DNA from 2 places in the uncultured Martelella sp. genome. Region 1 is predicted to be linked to the other one. Evidence: riboswitches for the same ligand, from Rfam matches in the RefSeq annotation. Region 1 holds a riboswitch; the other holds the start of a gene.
What was found. Region 1 has a riboswitch for thiamine pyrophosphate ahead of ACHZCU_RS05435 (ABC transporter permease). Riboswitches for the same ligand answer to the same signal wherever they lie in the genome.

Region 2: linked by a shared signal. The riboswitch ahead of thiB (thiamine ABC transporter substrate binding subunit) and the one ahead of ACHZCU_RS05435 (ABC transporter permease) in region 1 are both predicted to bind thiamine pyrophosphate.

What each region holds. Positions count from the first base shown of each region.
Region 1 is NZ_CAXXFM010000001.1:1,126,414-1,134,074, reverse strand. It holds gene ACHZCU_RS05445 (MmgE/PrpD family protein) at 1-17, opposite strand, end outside; gene ACHZCU_RS05440 (sugar porter family MFS transporter) at 174-1,505, opposite strand; TPP riboswitch at 2,011-2,118, shown strand; gene ACHZCU_RS05435 (ABC transporter permease) at 2,185-2,940, shown strand; gene ACHZCU_RS05430 (ABC transporter substrate-binding protein) at 2,972-3,913, shown strand; gene ACHZCU_RS05425 (hypothetical protein) at 4,090-4,296, shown strand; gene ACHZCU_RS05420 (aspartate aminotransferase family protein) at 4,345-5,715, opposite strand; gene ACHZCU_RS05415 (M24 family metallopeptidase) at 5,937-7,115, shown strand; gene argE (acetylornithine deacetylase) at 7,123-7,661, shown strand, end outside.
Region 2 is NZ_CAXXFM010000001.1:1,528,784-1,536,444, forward strand. It holds gene ACHZCU_RS07240 (OpgC domain-containing protein) at 1-495, opposite strand, end outside; gene mdoH (glucans biosynthesis glucosyltransferase MdoH) at 501-2,336, opposite strand; gene ACHZCU_RS07250 (glucan biosynthesis protein G) at 2,560-4,179, opposite strand; gene ACHZCU_RS07255 (peptidylprolyl isomerase) at 4,582-5,019, opposite strand; TPP riboswitch at 5,281-5,395, shown strand; gene thiB (thiamine ABC transporter substrate binding subunit) at 5,443-6,456, shown strand; gene thiP (thiamine/thiamine pyrophosphate ABC transporter permease) at 6,476-7,661, shown strand, end outside.

The sequences.
Region 1 (7,661 bases):
ACCGTGTGCTCGTGCATGACATCTCCTCCCGCTTAATGCCACCGCCGTTTTGTTCCAATAGGCGTCAATTGTCCATTGGCGGCAATGCAGCCATTAGTCTTAGGCATTTTGGCGGTCTCACGCAAAACGGCCCGCTTGCGGCGGGCCGTTTATCATCGTGCGGTGCGGGCAGATCAGCCTGCGGCAACGGTGCGTTGCTCGATTTCCTCCAGCGTGACGCCCTTGGTCTCCGGCGCTACCGCAATGGCATAGAAAATGCCGATCACGCAGAAACCGGTGAAGATCGCGAAGGTCCCGACAATGCCGATGCCCGCCAGAAGCTCGGGGAAGAGCAGGGCGACGACGAAGTTGAAGAACCAGTTGGCGACAGAGGCCAGCGCCATGCCGCGCGGACGCAGCCTCAAGGGAAACAGCTCCGCCATGTAAAGCCACGGCAGCGGGCCGAGGCTGACGGCAAAGAAGGCGATGAAGGCGAAGATCCCGATCATTGCCAGATAAGGCGTCGCGGCGATGTTGATCATGGTTGCAACCGTCACCAGCGCCATGGCCGCGGATGTTCCGATAAAGCCCATGATCAGCAATTTGCGCCGTCCCATGGATTCAACGAGATACATGGCGACGACCGTCAGCGCGACATTGACAACGCCGATGCCGACGGTCGCCAGAAGATCGGTCGTGGTGCCGGAAAAGCCGGCATTCTTGAAAATTTCCGGGGCGTAATAAATGATCGCATTGATGCCGGAGAGCTGCTGAAGCACGAACACGATCATCGCGAAACTGGTAATCGGCAGAATGCCCTTTTTCAGAAATGTGCTCCAGGATGGCTTTGCTTCCTCGTCCTTCGCGCTTTCCTTGATTTCGGCGATGATCCCGTCAATCTCGGCGTCGGAGGATTCCGGCTGCAGTTTGGCGATGATGTCGCGTGCCTTGTCGGCGTTGGAATTCAGCGTCAGCCAGCGCGGGGTCTCCGGCGAAAGCAGAATGCCGACGAGGGCAATGATCGACGGGAAAACGCCGACGCCGATCATCCAGCGCCAGTCGCCGGAACCACCGAAGGCTGCATCCGACATGTAGGAGACCATGATGCCGATGGTGATCATCAGCTGGAAGGCGGAGACGATGGTGCCGCGAATGCGCGCCGGCGCCACTTCCGCCAGAAACATCGGGGCCGTCATGGCCGATGCGCCGATGCCGACGCCGATCAGAAGGCGCGCCAGCGTCAGGATGTACTGGTTGAAGGCAAGCGCCGAAATCAGCGAGCCGACCAGAAAGATCACGGCGCCGAGGATCAGCATCGGCTTTCGCCCGTAGCGATCGGTGGTGACCATGGCGACGATCGTGCCGCCAACCGCGCCGAGCGGAACGGCGGATGTGATCACCCCTTCCATGAAGGGCGTGATGGTGAAATCCTGTTTGATGAACGGCAATGCGCCGGAGATCACGCCCTGGTCAAAACCGAAGAGCATGCCGAACAGTGCCGCCACGATGACGATGGCGATAAGCATTGGTTTCCTCCGCATTCCAAAGGCGTTGCCGGGTTTCCGGGACGCCGTTCAGCTTTCTTCCTTCACCGAACCCTTATACCAAGAGTCAATGATTAGAACGCATATGACCGGAGCGATTTTGAAAGCCGGCTAGGCGAAAACCGCAGTCGTAGCCATAGCTACGGCGAGGATTTTCAACGACGCGGGCTTTCAAAAGCGCCCGGCCCTGAAAGGGTGCGGCTGGAATGGCCACCGAGGGCGTCAAAATCCTCGCGCGATGCTTGAGCATCGCTCTGCGGTATTTTCCTACTCGGACGACCATTCCAGCGCGCATCATATGAGTCCTAATCATTAACTCTTGGTATTAGTCTGTTTTTGTGAACGGTAGCTGAAAATTTTGCTTTTCGCCAATCTTTAGGGCAACTTTAGGATGTAATACGTGTAATTAACTCAATTCGGTTGATTTCCTGTCGCCGAAGCATTTGTCGGCGCCCCTTGACCGGGCCGGCCGACGTGGTCATAGATATGCCCATCCGAGGGGTGCGATCTTCGTGGAAGATGCTGAGATGGCGTTTGCCGAACCCTTGAACCTGATCCGGGTCATGCCGGCGTAGGAACGGAGTTTGGTGTTGAGCGACACGCCCAGAATATCAGCCTGTTTTGTTACGTCCGCTGCCCGGCTGTACCGGGGAGAGGGGTGTTGAAGCAGAGCCTTTATGCGGTTTTCCGATTTTGTCTGGTGGTTTGCGCCCTGATCCTGCTCTGGCAGGCGGTGGTCATGGTGTTCGAGCTGCCGCGCTATATCCTGCCCGCCCCGCTTTCCGTCGCGGTCAGGCTGTGGAGCGGACACGCCTATCTGTTTGCCGAAGCGCTGGTCACGCTGCGTGAGATCATCGCAGGCTTTGCCGCCGGTGCGTTGTTCGGCGCCGGTGCGGCCTTTCTGCTTGCGGGCTTTCCCCGTTTCGGCCGGCTGGTCTGGCCTGCGCTGGTGGTGCTGCAATCCTTCCCCGTGTTCGTCATCGCGCCCATGCTGGTGCTCTGGTTCGGCTTCGGCATCGCGTCCAAGGTGGTGATGACGACGATCATCGTGTTCTTTCCGGTCGCCTCCAATTTTGCCGACGGCCTTGCCCGTACCGACAGCGCCATCGTCAAGGCCGCGCATCTCGATGGCGCCGGCCACTGGCAACTTCTCGTCCTCATCAGGCTTCCGCTGGCCATGCCGCAGCTATTCTCCGGCCTGCGCATTGCCGCACCGCTTGCGCCGCTGGGCGCGGTCGTCGGCGAATGGGTTGGCGCTGCCGGCGGTCTCGGCTTCGTCATGGTGCAGGCCAATGCCCGCATGCAGGGCGAGACTGTGTTTGCGGCCATGCTGATCCTGGCGCTGGAAGCCGTTCTGTTTCGAAAGGCGGTGGATCTCGCCGCTCCCTTTTTCACCCGCTGGTCGCCACAGCCATGAGCGGCCGGTCTGTCCTGACAAGGAGGAATGAATGCTCAAGAAACTGACCCTGATTGCCGCGCTGACATTGTTGCCCGGCATGGCCGCTGCCAATGACAAGCTCGATGTCATTCTCGAATGGTATGTGAACCCGGACCACGCGCCGCTGGTGGTCGCCCAGCAGCAGGGCTATTTCGAAGACGAAGAACTGGATGTGACGCTGGTGCCGCCGGCCGATCCGTCCATGGTGCCACGCATGGTTGCCGCCGGGCGCGCCGATATCGGCGTTCACTACCAGCCGAACCTCTATCTCGACCACGCCGCAGGCATCGACATCAAGCGTTTCGGCACGCTGGTGTCCACGCCGCTCAACACGCTGACGGTGATGGCGGATGGTCCGGTGCAGTCGCTTTCCGATCTGAAGGGCAGGAAAATCGGCTTTTCCGTCGCCGGGATCGAGGAGACGGTCGTCTCCGCCATGCTTGAAAGTACCGGCCTGTCGCGGGATGACATCACCCTGGTCAATGTCAATTTCGCGCTCACCCAGTCGCTTCTTTCCGGCCAGGTCGATGCCACGATCGGCGCGTTCCGCAATTTCGAGCTGACCCAGATGGCCATCGAAGGCGAGGAGGGACGAGCCTTTTTCCCGGAAGAAGACGGCGTTCCGGTCTATGACGAGCTGATCTATGTGACCCGCAGCGAACTGCTCGAAGATGACCGCCTGCCGCGTTTTCTCGATGCTGTTGAACGCGCGACAATCTTCATCACCAATCACCCGGACGAGGCCTGGGGCCTGTTCGCCGAGGCCTATCCTGATCTTGATGACGAACTGAACCGTGCAGCCTTTGCCGATACCGTCGCTCGCTTTGCCAAGAGCCCGGCGGCCTTCGATGCCGGTCGCTACCAGCGCTTCGGCGCGTTCATGGCGGCAAACGGCTTGATCGAGGAAGCGCCCGCGGTTTCGGAAATTTCGGTTTCGCTTGCGGGGCGTTAGTGACGCTGGCCTTAAATCGCCACAAAAGCACGATAGAAGATACGAAAATACCGAAAGGCGGCCGGTGGCCGTCTTTCGCGTTTCGGTCTTTTGTGCATTTTGAAAGACGGGCGGCGTCCTGCTGCCCCAAAGAGACCGATCTCGTAAACGCTCGAGCGCCTCAGGGAGATCGGAACATGAAACTAGCCGGCCTTGTGCTGGTGGTGATCGGCCTTGCCACCTTGACCATACGCTTCGGCCTTTATCACTATCGCGATGTTGCGGGCGATATCGAGGGCAGCCTGCTGACCCCGCTTGCCCATGTCATCCTGCTTTTCGGTGCCATGTTTCTGGCATTGCATCTGGTGTTGCGCCTTGTGCAGCACGTCATTGGTCATCACTGAAAAGGCTTGCCCCCGGATGCGCCGGGGACAATCCTTTCCAAACCCTTGTCAGCCGAGAACCGTCGTCACCGCCTTCTTCGTCGCGGCGACGATCTGGTCGGCTTCTTCGCGGGTCAGGCACAGCGGCGGGGCATAGCCCAGAATGTCGCCTTCCGGCATGGCGCGGGCAATCACACCTTCCGACAGCAGGGCGGCGGCCAGCTTGTAGCCGATCTTTTCTTCCGGATCGAAGAAGGTGCGGGTCTCGCGGTCCTTCACGAACTCCACGGCCAGCAGCATGCCTTCGCCGCGCACATCGCCGACATGGGCGTGTTCGCCCAGCGCATCCTGCATGGCGGCGCGGAAATAGGCGCCGGTCTCGCCGGCATTCTTCACCAGGCCCAGTTCGTCGATCAGCTTCAGATTGGCGACGCCCGCCGCCGCGCCGATCGGGTGCGCGGAATAGGTCCAGCCGTGCCCGATCGGGCCGTTTTCATCGGTGCCCTGTTCCAGAACCTTCCACATCTTCTCCGAAACGATGCTGCCGGAAAGCGGCGCATAGGCCGATGTCAGCCCCTTGGCGATGGTGATGAGATCGGGCTTCAGGTTGAAGTGCGCCGAGCCGAACATCGAGCCGAGACGGCCAAAACCGGTAACCACCTCATCGGCGATCAGCAGGATGTCGTGTTTTTCCAGCACGGCGGAAATCGCTTCCCAATAGCCTTCCGGCGGCGGGACAAGGCCGCCGGTGCCCAAAACCGGCTCGCCGATGAAGGCGGCAATCGTATCGGCACCCTCGCGCTCGATGCGGTGTTCGAGTTCGGCGACGCAATAGGCGACGAAATCGGACTCGCTCATCGCCAGGTCCTTGCGGCGGAAATAATAGGGGGCTGTGGTGTGGAACACCTTTTCCAGCGGCAGGTCGAATTTCTTCTGGAAGCCGGGCAGGCCGGTCAGCGAACCGGTCATCAGCCCGGAGCCGTGATAGCCGCGCCAGCGCGAGATGATCTTCTTCTTCTCCGGCCGGCCGAGGATGTTGTTGTAGTACCAGACGAGCTTGATATTGGTCTCGTTGGCATCCGATCCCGACAGGCCGAAATAGACCTTGGACATATGCTCCGGCGCGCGGTCCATCACCATCTTTGCCAGATTGATCGCCGCTTCCGTGCCGTGGCCGGCATAGGCGTGGTAATAGGCGAGTTCCCGCGCCTGATCGGCAATCGCCTCGATGATGCTTTCGCGGCCATAGCCGACATTGACGCAGTAAAGCCCGCCGAATGCGTCGAGCAGCTTCTTGCCGTCACGATCCTCGATGAACACGCCCTTGCCCGTCTTGACGATGCGGCTGGCGCTTTCGCCGCGCGCATGCTGGGCGAGATGGGTCGAGGGGTGGAAGAAATTCTCGCGGTCGAAACGGTCGAGCTGGTCGTTTGTGAGCATCATTGTCCTCGCGGGCCGGATGGTTGAAGCAATGCGTCGTCCGGGCTGTGTTTTGACGTTTGAAACCTGTTGCGCCGGACACGGAAAACGTGTTGTATACAACAGAGCGACAAGGCTTGAAAGTCAACCCGGAAACGGGCTTAAATTTGTCTATTTTCGTTTCTTTTTATGCTTGTTTCCGATCACCTGCGACTGTTGTGCACAAATAAAACGAGGGAACCATGCCAGCGCTGCCTTTCTCCCGATCCGAATATGACCGCCGCCTGGCATTGACCCGAAAGGCGATGGACGCCTGGGGCATTGATGTGCTGGTCGTCACCGCACCCGCCGGCATGAACTGGCTGACCGGCTATGACGGCTGGTCGTTTTATGTCGATCAGGCCGTGCTGGTGACGCGGGAAGGCATGCCGTTCTGGTGGGGCCGGCTGATGGATGCCAACGGCGCGCGGCGCACATCCTATATCGATGAGGATCATATCCTTTATTATGCCGACCGGTTTGTGCAGGCCGCCGATTGCCACCCGATGGACGATCTTGCCGACAAGATCAGGGACCTCGGCCATGGCCGGAACCGCATCGGCGTGGAGATGACCGCCTATTACTATTCCGCAGCCGGGCACAAGGCGCTGGTCGACGGCCTTCCGGATGCGACGATCAAGGACGGTTCCGGCCTTGTCGACTGGCAGCGCGTGGTCAAGTCGGATGAGGAGATCGCCTTCATGCGCAAGGCGGCGAAGATCTCGGACCGGGTGATGTCGCATGCCATGGATATTGCCGAACCGGGCATGAAAAAGAACCGTTTCGTCGGCGAACTGATGAAAACCGCCATCGAAGGCGCCGACGATGCCTGGGGCGATTACCCCGCCATCATGCCGCTTCTACCATCGGGCCGCGACGCCTCCGCCCCGCATCTGACCTGGAACGCCGATGAGTTCCGCATGGGCGAGGCGACGTTTATCGAACAGGCGGGCTGCTATCGCCGCTACCATGCGCCGCTGTCGCGCACCGTCTTTTTCGGCACGCCGCCGGATTACATGAAGGCGGCGGCGGATGCGGCCGTCGCCGGGCTCAATGCGGGGATCGAGGCGGCGCGTGCGGGAAACCGCGCCGGCGATATCGCCGCGGCCATGGAACGGGAGCTCTGGAAGATCGGTATCGAGCGCCCGAACCGTTGCGGCTATGCCACCGGCCTTGCCTATCCGCCGGACTGGGGCGAGCACACCGTCAGCATCCGCACCAGCGACGATACGCTGTTGAAACCGGGCATGACGCTGCATTTCATGCCGGGACTGTGGATGGATGACTGGGGCCTTGAAATCACCGAGACCATTCTCATCCGGGAAGACGGCCCCGCCGGAGCGCTCTGCAATATCGAGCGCAAGCTGTTTGTGAAAGGCTGAAGCGCAGATGTTCGAACTTGCCGCCTGCCGCGATATTCTGGCCGATCTCGTCGCCTTTCCCACGGTTTCGTCTGAAAGCAACCTGCCGGTGATCGCCTATATCGCCGACAGGCTGGCCGATGTCGGCGCGCGGGTGGAAATCTTCACCGACGAGACCGGCACCAAGGCCAATCTGTTCGCCTCGCTCGGACCCGAGATTGCCGGCGGGCTGATGCTTTCCGGCCATACCGATGTGGTGCCGGTCGATGAACATATGTGGATGAGCGATCCCTTTGAGCTGACAGAACGCGATGGCCGGTTTTACGGGCGCGGCGCCTGCGACATGAAAGGCTTCATCGCCTGCTGTCTGGCCCGGCGCGAGGAACTTGCCGCGCTGGCGGAAAAACGGCCGATCCATTTCGCCTTCACCCATGACGAGGAGGTCGGCTGCATCGGTGCAAAGGCGCTGGTGGAACACCTGAAGGACCGCGAAATGCGTCCGGGTCTTGCGATCGTCGGCGAGCCGACGCTGATGCGGGTGATCGAAGGCCACAAGGGGTGCTGCGA
Region 2 (7,661 bases), 400 kb from region 1:
CACCGCTGCAAACAGCACGACATAGAGCGGCAGAATATTGAAATAGCTGACCTGATAGGTCATTGTGAAGATGCCGGTGATGGAAGCCAGAGGCCGGCGCCAGACCCAGTCGACCCCGTTGATCTCGGCAAATTCCATCAGACCGAAGGCAAAGACCGCCGGTACGGTTATCATCAGGGCCATGATGGTGGAAAACACATGGGCGCCGTAAATCGTCAGCGCACGCTTCCAGATCGCCTGTGCGGTTGCCATCATGGCGCCGGAAAAACGGTGGCTGTAGGCAAGCCCGGCCGAGATGCCGGAAATCAGCACAAAGGCTTCGGCGGCGTCGGAAAAACCGATCATCCGGATCGTATAGAACGAATAGAGGTTTTCCGGCACATGATCGATGAAGATCATAATCAGCGCCAGGCCTCTCAAAACGTCAAGACGCGGATCGCGGCGACTCTTATCCGCCGGTGTCCGCGCTGCGACGCGCGCGCCTCCCTGCTCCAACTGCGTTATCCCTGCACGGCCGAATAAGCGGGCTCGGCCTCGCCCGTTTGCGGATCCTCCGCGATATTGTCTGCGGTCTCCGGTGTGTTTCCGTCATCGACGGAAGGCTGCGACCAGCGCTCCAGAACCGCATCGCGCACCCGCATGATCGCCGGGCGATCAAGCTCTTCCGGCGTCAAAAGCAGGCCACAGCGCGCGGCAATGCGTCCGCTTGCCGGCGATGAGCTTGCCGCGACCAGGAACGGCGACAGCATCTGCGGCACGGCAATCGGCGTCAGCCACCAGAACAGCGCCGGCGCCAGAACCCATGCACCCGTCAGCATGACGATGCCGGTCAACACGATCCACCAACTGGCCCTGAAGGCCTCGCCCAGCCCGATCGTCTGGCCCTCGCGATCGGAAGACGGCCAGCCGCCATCCATGCCGAAAATGATCTGCAGCACCGAGCGGCTCTGATACATCAGCGTGATCGGCGCCAGGATCGATGACCAGATGATTTCGACCAGCGTCGAGGCAAATGCCGCGATAAACCCGCCGAAACGACGCGCTTCGCCGGTGACGCCGGAGCGCAGCGCGATCAGCAGTTTCGGCCCGATCAGAAGTCCGCCGACGCCGACAAGCAACGTGACGGCGAGTGCCGTTTCGGCGCGCGGAAAGATCGCCGGCAGATAGGGGCTAGGAAAATATTCAGGCGGCGGCGCGAAAAGCGGCGCGACAATCGAGGCGGCGATGAAGATCATCCACAGCGGCGAGCTGACATAGGCCATCACGCCCTGCACGAAGGTAAACCGGTTCCAGCCCTTCAGCCCCGGCCCATGGATGAGACGGATATGCTGGAGATTGCCCTGACACCAGCGCCGGTCACGCTTGGCGTAGTCGATCACGTTCTGCGGGCCTTCCTCGAAGGAGCCTTCCAGATCGGCGTCGACACGCACGATCCAGCCATTGCGCGCCAGAAGCGCGGCCTCGACATAGTCGTGACTGAGGATATGCCCGCCAAACGGCGGCGCACCGGTCAGCGCGGGCAAGCCACAGCTTTCGGCAAAGGCGGTGGTGCGCACCATGGCGTTATGGCCCCAGAACGGACCTTCCTGCCCCTGCATGCGGGCCAGCCCGCGGGTAAAAATCGGGGAAAACAGACCGGCGGAAAACTGAAGCGCGCGCGCAAACCACGACCGCGCGGCAACGATCTTCGGCAGCGTCTGCAACAGGCCAAGTCTCGGTTCGGCTTCCATGCGCCGCAGCATCTCGACGATGGTTTCGCCGTCCATCAGGCTGTCGGCATCGAGGATCAGCATGTAAGGGTAGCGCCCGCCGTGGCGGCGGACGAAATCGCCGATATTGCCGGCTTTCTTGCCGGAATTGTCCGTGCGGCGGCGGTAGAACACCTCAATCGGCGCAGGCACCTCGGCATGCAGCCGCAGGAACCATTCTTCCTCCTGCGCCGCAACGTCTGGATCGCGGGTATCCGACAGGATCGCGATATCGAACAGTTCGGCATGACCGGTCTTTTGCAGACTTTCGGCCATCGCGGCGGCGGAGGAAAAGGTCGCGCGCGGATCCTCGTTATAAACCGGGATCAGGATCGCGGTGCGCGCCGCGCGGCCGCTGTCGGAAAGCTGCGAGCGCGGCGGGATCTTGATCCGTGCGCCGATCAGCCCGCCAAGCGCCAGCGACGCGCCCCAGGCGATCCAGGCGGCAGTGGCTGCGCAAAGCGCAATCCGCACAAAATCGACCCAGTCCACGCCATCTGCGAAAAACACGTCCATGGCCAGCCGCGAGGCGAGCACCGCCACGAAGACTGCAAACAGAATGGAAATGGTTCGCCTGAGAGCCAGCATCATGCTTCCCTGAAATTGACGCCGGCACCAAAAGACCGTGCTGGCTTTTATCGACCGGAATTATCCTCTGGACCAGAAACGAACAGCACGCGGACGCTGCAGGACAGACACCGGTGACAGTATCGTCGCAATCAGACCCTGATGGCGGGGGCGTTCGATCAACTGGTCCGGCATTGGCAGCGGGGCTGTCGCCGGGAGAAACCGGGTAAAATCCTTGTTTCCGTCAGTCTGGTTGGTCATCGCCTTTTCTCCATTGATAAAGCCATACTTCACTCAAATCGCGGTTGCCGTCGGTCAGAGCAGCGAGCAGTTCGACCGGCGCATCGCCTGCCGGACGGACATCGATTGCAAGCCGCCAGACGTCTTCGCCCATGATTGCTGAAACCGTCGAATGAACAATCTCGCCATTGGTAACGTGGAGCCGCTCCTTAAGTTCCGACCCTGCGCCAAAATCTGCCAGCGGGCCGCCGGCAAAGTCGACCACGATCTTGCGGACATCATCGTCAGCCTGTGCGCCCGAGACGCCGCCTTCACCGCTTCTGATGTCGACCACGCGCGCAAGCCGCACCTGATCTTCCTCGATCGCACCCCATGTCAGGCGGTACGAATATTCGGCCGATTCTCCGGCCTTGGCCGGGGCTTCAGGCTGCCAGAAGCACACGACATTGTCGTTGACTTCCTTGTCGGTCGGGATTTCGACCAGCGAGATCGAACCCTTGCCCCAGGTGCCGAGCGGCTCGACGAGGAGCGAGGGCCGACGTTCGTAATGGGCTTCGGCGTCCTGATAGTCCTCGAATTCCCGATGGCGCTGGTAAAGCCCGAAGGCGCGCGGATCGGTTTCGGTGAAGAAGGAATTCGCAAGCTTCTTCGCGTTCTGCAGGTTGCGCCACAACTCTGTACCATCGGCACGCACGATCTTCAGCCCTTCGCTGTCGTGAACACGTTCCCGATAGTCGTCAAACGCATGATGGTTGGCCGGCCCGAACAGGAACATCGAAGTCATAGGTGCAACGCCGAGACGGGCGATATCGTTCCGGAAAAACAATCGCGCGGTCACATCCATGCGCGTATTCTTGCCGGGCGTGATCACGAACCGGTAGGCGCCGGTGACGCTCGGACCGTCGAGCGCGGCAAAAACGGTGATCTTTTCGCCTTCCGCAACGGGGCGAACGATGTAGAACGCGGAAAACCGCGGAAACTCCTCGCCCTGGTCCGTGGCGGTGTTGACCGCCAGGCCGCGGGCCGACAACCCGTAAAGATTGCCCTGACCGAGCGCACGGAAATAGGAAGAGCCCAGGAAGGAAATCAGCTCGTCGGAAACATCGGGCCGGTTCAGCGGATAGTTGATGCGGAAACCGGCAACGCCGGGAAATTCAGCATCCCTGAACTGCGCGATATCGAGCGGCGAGCGATAGATGAAGTCGTCGGCGGAAAACACCAGCTTTTCGGCATCGCCATTGGCGACTTCGTAAATCTCCACCGGCGTCTTGAACAGCCAGCCGAGCGAAAAGGCCTGAAGCTGGAAATTCGACTGGTCCCGCCAGATCGCCTTGTTGGGATCGTAGCGGATTGCCCGGTAATCATCATAGTGGAGCGAATTGAAGGGTTCGGCAACATCCTGCGGCGGTGCCTCATAGGGCTGCGCCGCCTTTTCCTTCATCCGGGCCGTCAGCGTATCGAAGGTAAACGCGTCGGGGGCCGGTGCCTGCGCTTCCACTTCCGCATTCTGATCCGGTACCTTGCCGGGTTCCACCGCGGCGCCTTGAGCAAATGCCTTGCTTCCCAAACCGGAGAAAGCCAGCGCTCCCGCGGCCGTTTGCGCCAGAAAAACTCGTCTCTTCATTCAAATTCCCGTCGGTTGAAAAGGGGAGGCCGAAAATGTTGCATTGCACCAAAACCGGCGCCGGAATTGCGTTTTTTGAATGTATTCGCTCTCGGGCAAGATCGCGCGAAAACCGTCTCGGCGGTAAGCGCAGACACTTCGGAAACGGCGCAAGCCCGTTTCGGTTCCACACTGACGCAAAAAACAGACATCGGTATCCATCCGGTCGCAAACAGGGTCTGCCCGGAGAGCCGGGCATCAAAAGGGGCTGGGACGCCATACAGCATTCCAGCCCCTTTTTTAGGGCAGCCATTCAACCAAAGAATGGCAAGATCATGGCAATACGCCTTTTTCGCGCCGCAATATCTACAAACTCACTGTCGAGCTGTCGGAATGGCTGCGCCAACAAAATATGCTTTCTTTTCAAGCCGCGTTGACGATTTCAACGAGCTCGACGGCGAAATTCAGATCCTGCCCGGCAAGCGGATGGTTGGCATCCACGGTTACCTGCTCTTCCTCGACCTTGGTCACGACCAGCGGCACGGTTTCACCGGTGGGCGTGCGCGCCTGAAGCTGCATGCCCGGTTCCACTTCAACCTCGGCCGGCATGGCCGACTTCGGCACGACCTGAACCTTCTGCGGATCATGCGGCCCATAGGCCTCTTCCGACGGCACCTGCACCTGGCGGCTGTCGCCGACATTCATACCGGCGATCTCGCGATCGAGCCCCGGGATGATCTGGCCGGCACCGACGGTAAACTCAAGCGGCTGACGGCCTTCGGAAGAATCGAAGGTCGAACCGTCATTGAGGGTTCCTGTATAGTGAATACGAACGGTGTCCCCGCTCTTGGCTTCTGTCATTGGTGTGCTCCTTCCTTTGAACACTGAGCGCATCGGCACAGCACCGGCTCAAACCGGCCTCAGGCCCAGGCGCCGTTTCTTTTTCCTGAGGCTCCGGCCTTCGACCGGAAAGCGCCCCAGAGGATGAGCCGACACACTTTCCTGCATGACGACTGGCGGGTACATCCGAAATACCGGATGCGCCTCTTACCTAGTCACTTTCACGTGTATTTTCAAATCCGTCCGGCCTTGAATTCCACGGAAGCCCGCGATAGGTGTTGAAAAGCTCTAACGGGGTGCGGAACGCGGCTTCGACGTCGTCCGCTGAGAGGTGAAGAACCAACCCGAGGAACCTGATCCGGTTAACACCGGCGGAGGGATTAGACGCGTGAACGATCCGACGCCCTTTTCCCATGTTGATTGAGACACCACGAAGGAGGCGTCATGCCCGGCCATCATCTTTCGATTTCGATTGCAGCGCTGGCGCTGCTGGCTGCAGGCGGCGCGCTGGCTGAAGACGGCAAGGTGCTGACCGTCTATACCTATGAAAGCTTCAACACCGAATGGGGCCCGGGCCCGCTGGTCAAGCAGGCTTTCGAGGCCGAATGCGGCTGCACCGTCAAATTCGTCGGCGCGGAAGATGGCGTTGCCCTGCTCAACCGGCTGAAGCTCGAGGGCCGTTCAAGCCCCGCAGACATCGTGCTCGGCCTCGACAATAATCTGATCCACGAGGCAAAGGAGACGGGGCTTTTTGCCGCCTCCGGCGTTTCCACCGACAATCTCGACATCCCCGGCGGGTTTGAAGACGACATTTTCGTCCCTTTCGACTACGGCTATTTCGACATCGTCTACGACAGCGAGAGCATCGCATCTCCGCCGACCACGCTTGACGAACTGGTCAACGGACCGGCTGACGAAAAGATCGTGATCGAGGACCCGCGCACATCGACGCCGGGCCTTGGCATGCTGCTGTGGATGAAATCCGTCTATGGCGACGAGGCGGCGGCAAAGTGGGAAGCGCTTTCGGACCGCATTCTGACGGTCGCGCCCGGATGGTCGGAAGCCTACGGCCTGTTCACCAGCGGCGAGGCGCCGATGGTGCTTTCCTACACCACCTCGCCGGCCTATCACCAGATTGCCGAGGAAACCGACCGCTACAAGGCCGCAGACTTCGAGGACGGGCTCTATATCCAGATCGAGGTGGCTGGCATGACGACGATGGCGGACGATCCGGCGCTGGCCAGATCCTTCCTCGCATTCATGCTTACGCCCGGCTTTCAGGATGCAATCCCGACCCACAACTGGATGATGCCGGCTGCCGCAACCTCCGAGCCGCTACCGGATGCCTTCCAGAATGCCGTCACGCCGGACAGGACGCTGCAATTCGCCCCGGATGTCGTGGCTGAAAACCGGCAGGCCTGGATCGACGAATGGCTGAACGCGATGAGCGCGCGGTGAGCGCTGCGGGACGACGGTTTTGTATCTGACCACGGCAGAGTTTCGCCGGAGCCTTTCCGCCGGCATCATGTCCCTTGCGGGCGTTATCGGCTTCATTGCCGTGGCGGTGGCCGCCCTTTCCGGCTTCGGGCGGATTGGCGATGCGGTCTCGGTCATGAACGAGCCCTATGTCTGGCGCATTCTGCGTTTCACGCTCTATCAGGCCTTCCTGTCCACCGTGCTGTCCGTGGCGCTTGCCATTCCCGTTGCCCGTGCGATGGCGCGGCGGCCGCATTTTTTCGGCCGGATATGGATTGTCCGGCTGATGGCCGTGCCGCTGGGACTGCCGGTGCTGATCGGTGCGCTCGGCATTATCGGCATATGGGGACGGCAGGGCCTTTTCAACGATGCGCTGGCTTTTGCGGACTTTGGCCGCCCGCTGCAGATCTACGGCCTGCAGGGCATCCTGATTGCCCATGTCTATTTCAACCTGCCGCTGGCCGCCCGCCTGTTTCTGGCAGGCATCGAGCGCGTGCCGCAGGAATATTTCAAGACCGCCGCAATGCTGTCGATGCCGCAACGCAGCATCTTTCGCTTCATCGAATGGCCGGTGATCGCGCCGCTGATCCCGGGCGTTGCCGGACTGGTCTTCATGCTGTGCGCCACCTCTTTCACGCTGGTGCTGATATTGGGCGGCGGGCCGGCGGCGACCACGATCGAGGTCGCGATCTATCAGGCGCTTCGCTTCGATTTCAATCCCGCACGCGCCGTCGCCCTTTCCGGCATGCAGATTGCCGTAACGGCACTGGTGCTTGCCGCCCTTGCCCTTTTTCCGAAGGCGAAAGACCCGGGCGCCAGCGCCAGCAGCGATGTCAGCCGGCGCCCCGACGGCGACCACCGCCTTTCGCGCGGCATCGATGCCGGGTTGATTGCAGTGTTTCTGGTCTGGCTCGCCCTGCCGCTGGCGATGATCGTGGTGAAGGGCGCGGGCGCAGACCTGCCCGGGCTCTTGCGCGAACCCGCCTTCCTCAGGGCCACGGCCACCAGTCTCGCCATTGCGTTTTCGGCGGCTCTGGTTTCGCTCGCCCTGGCGCTTTCCTTCATCGCCGCCACCGGCGCAATCGAAACGCTGCGCGCGCCCGGCGCGCTTGAACGCGGCCTTGCCGGATCGATGTCGGCCATGGGGTCGCTGGTACTGCTGGTGCCGCCGATCGTGCTTGGCACCG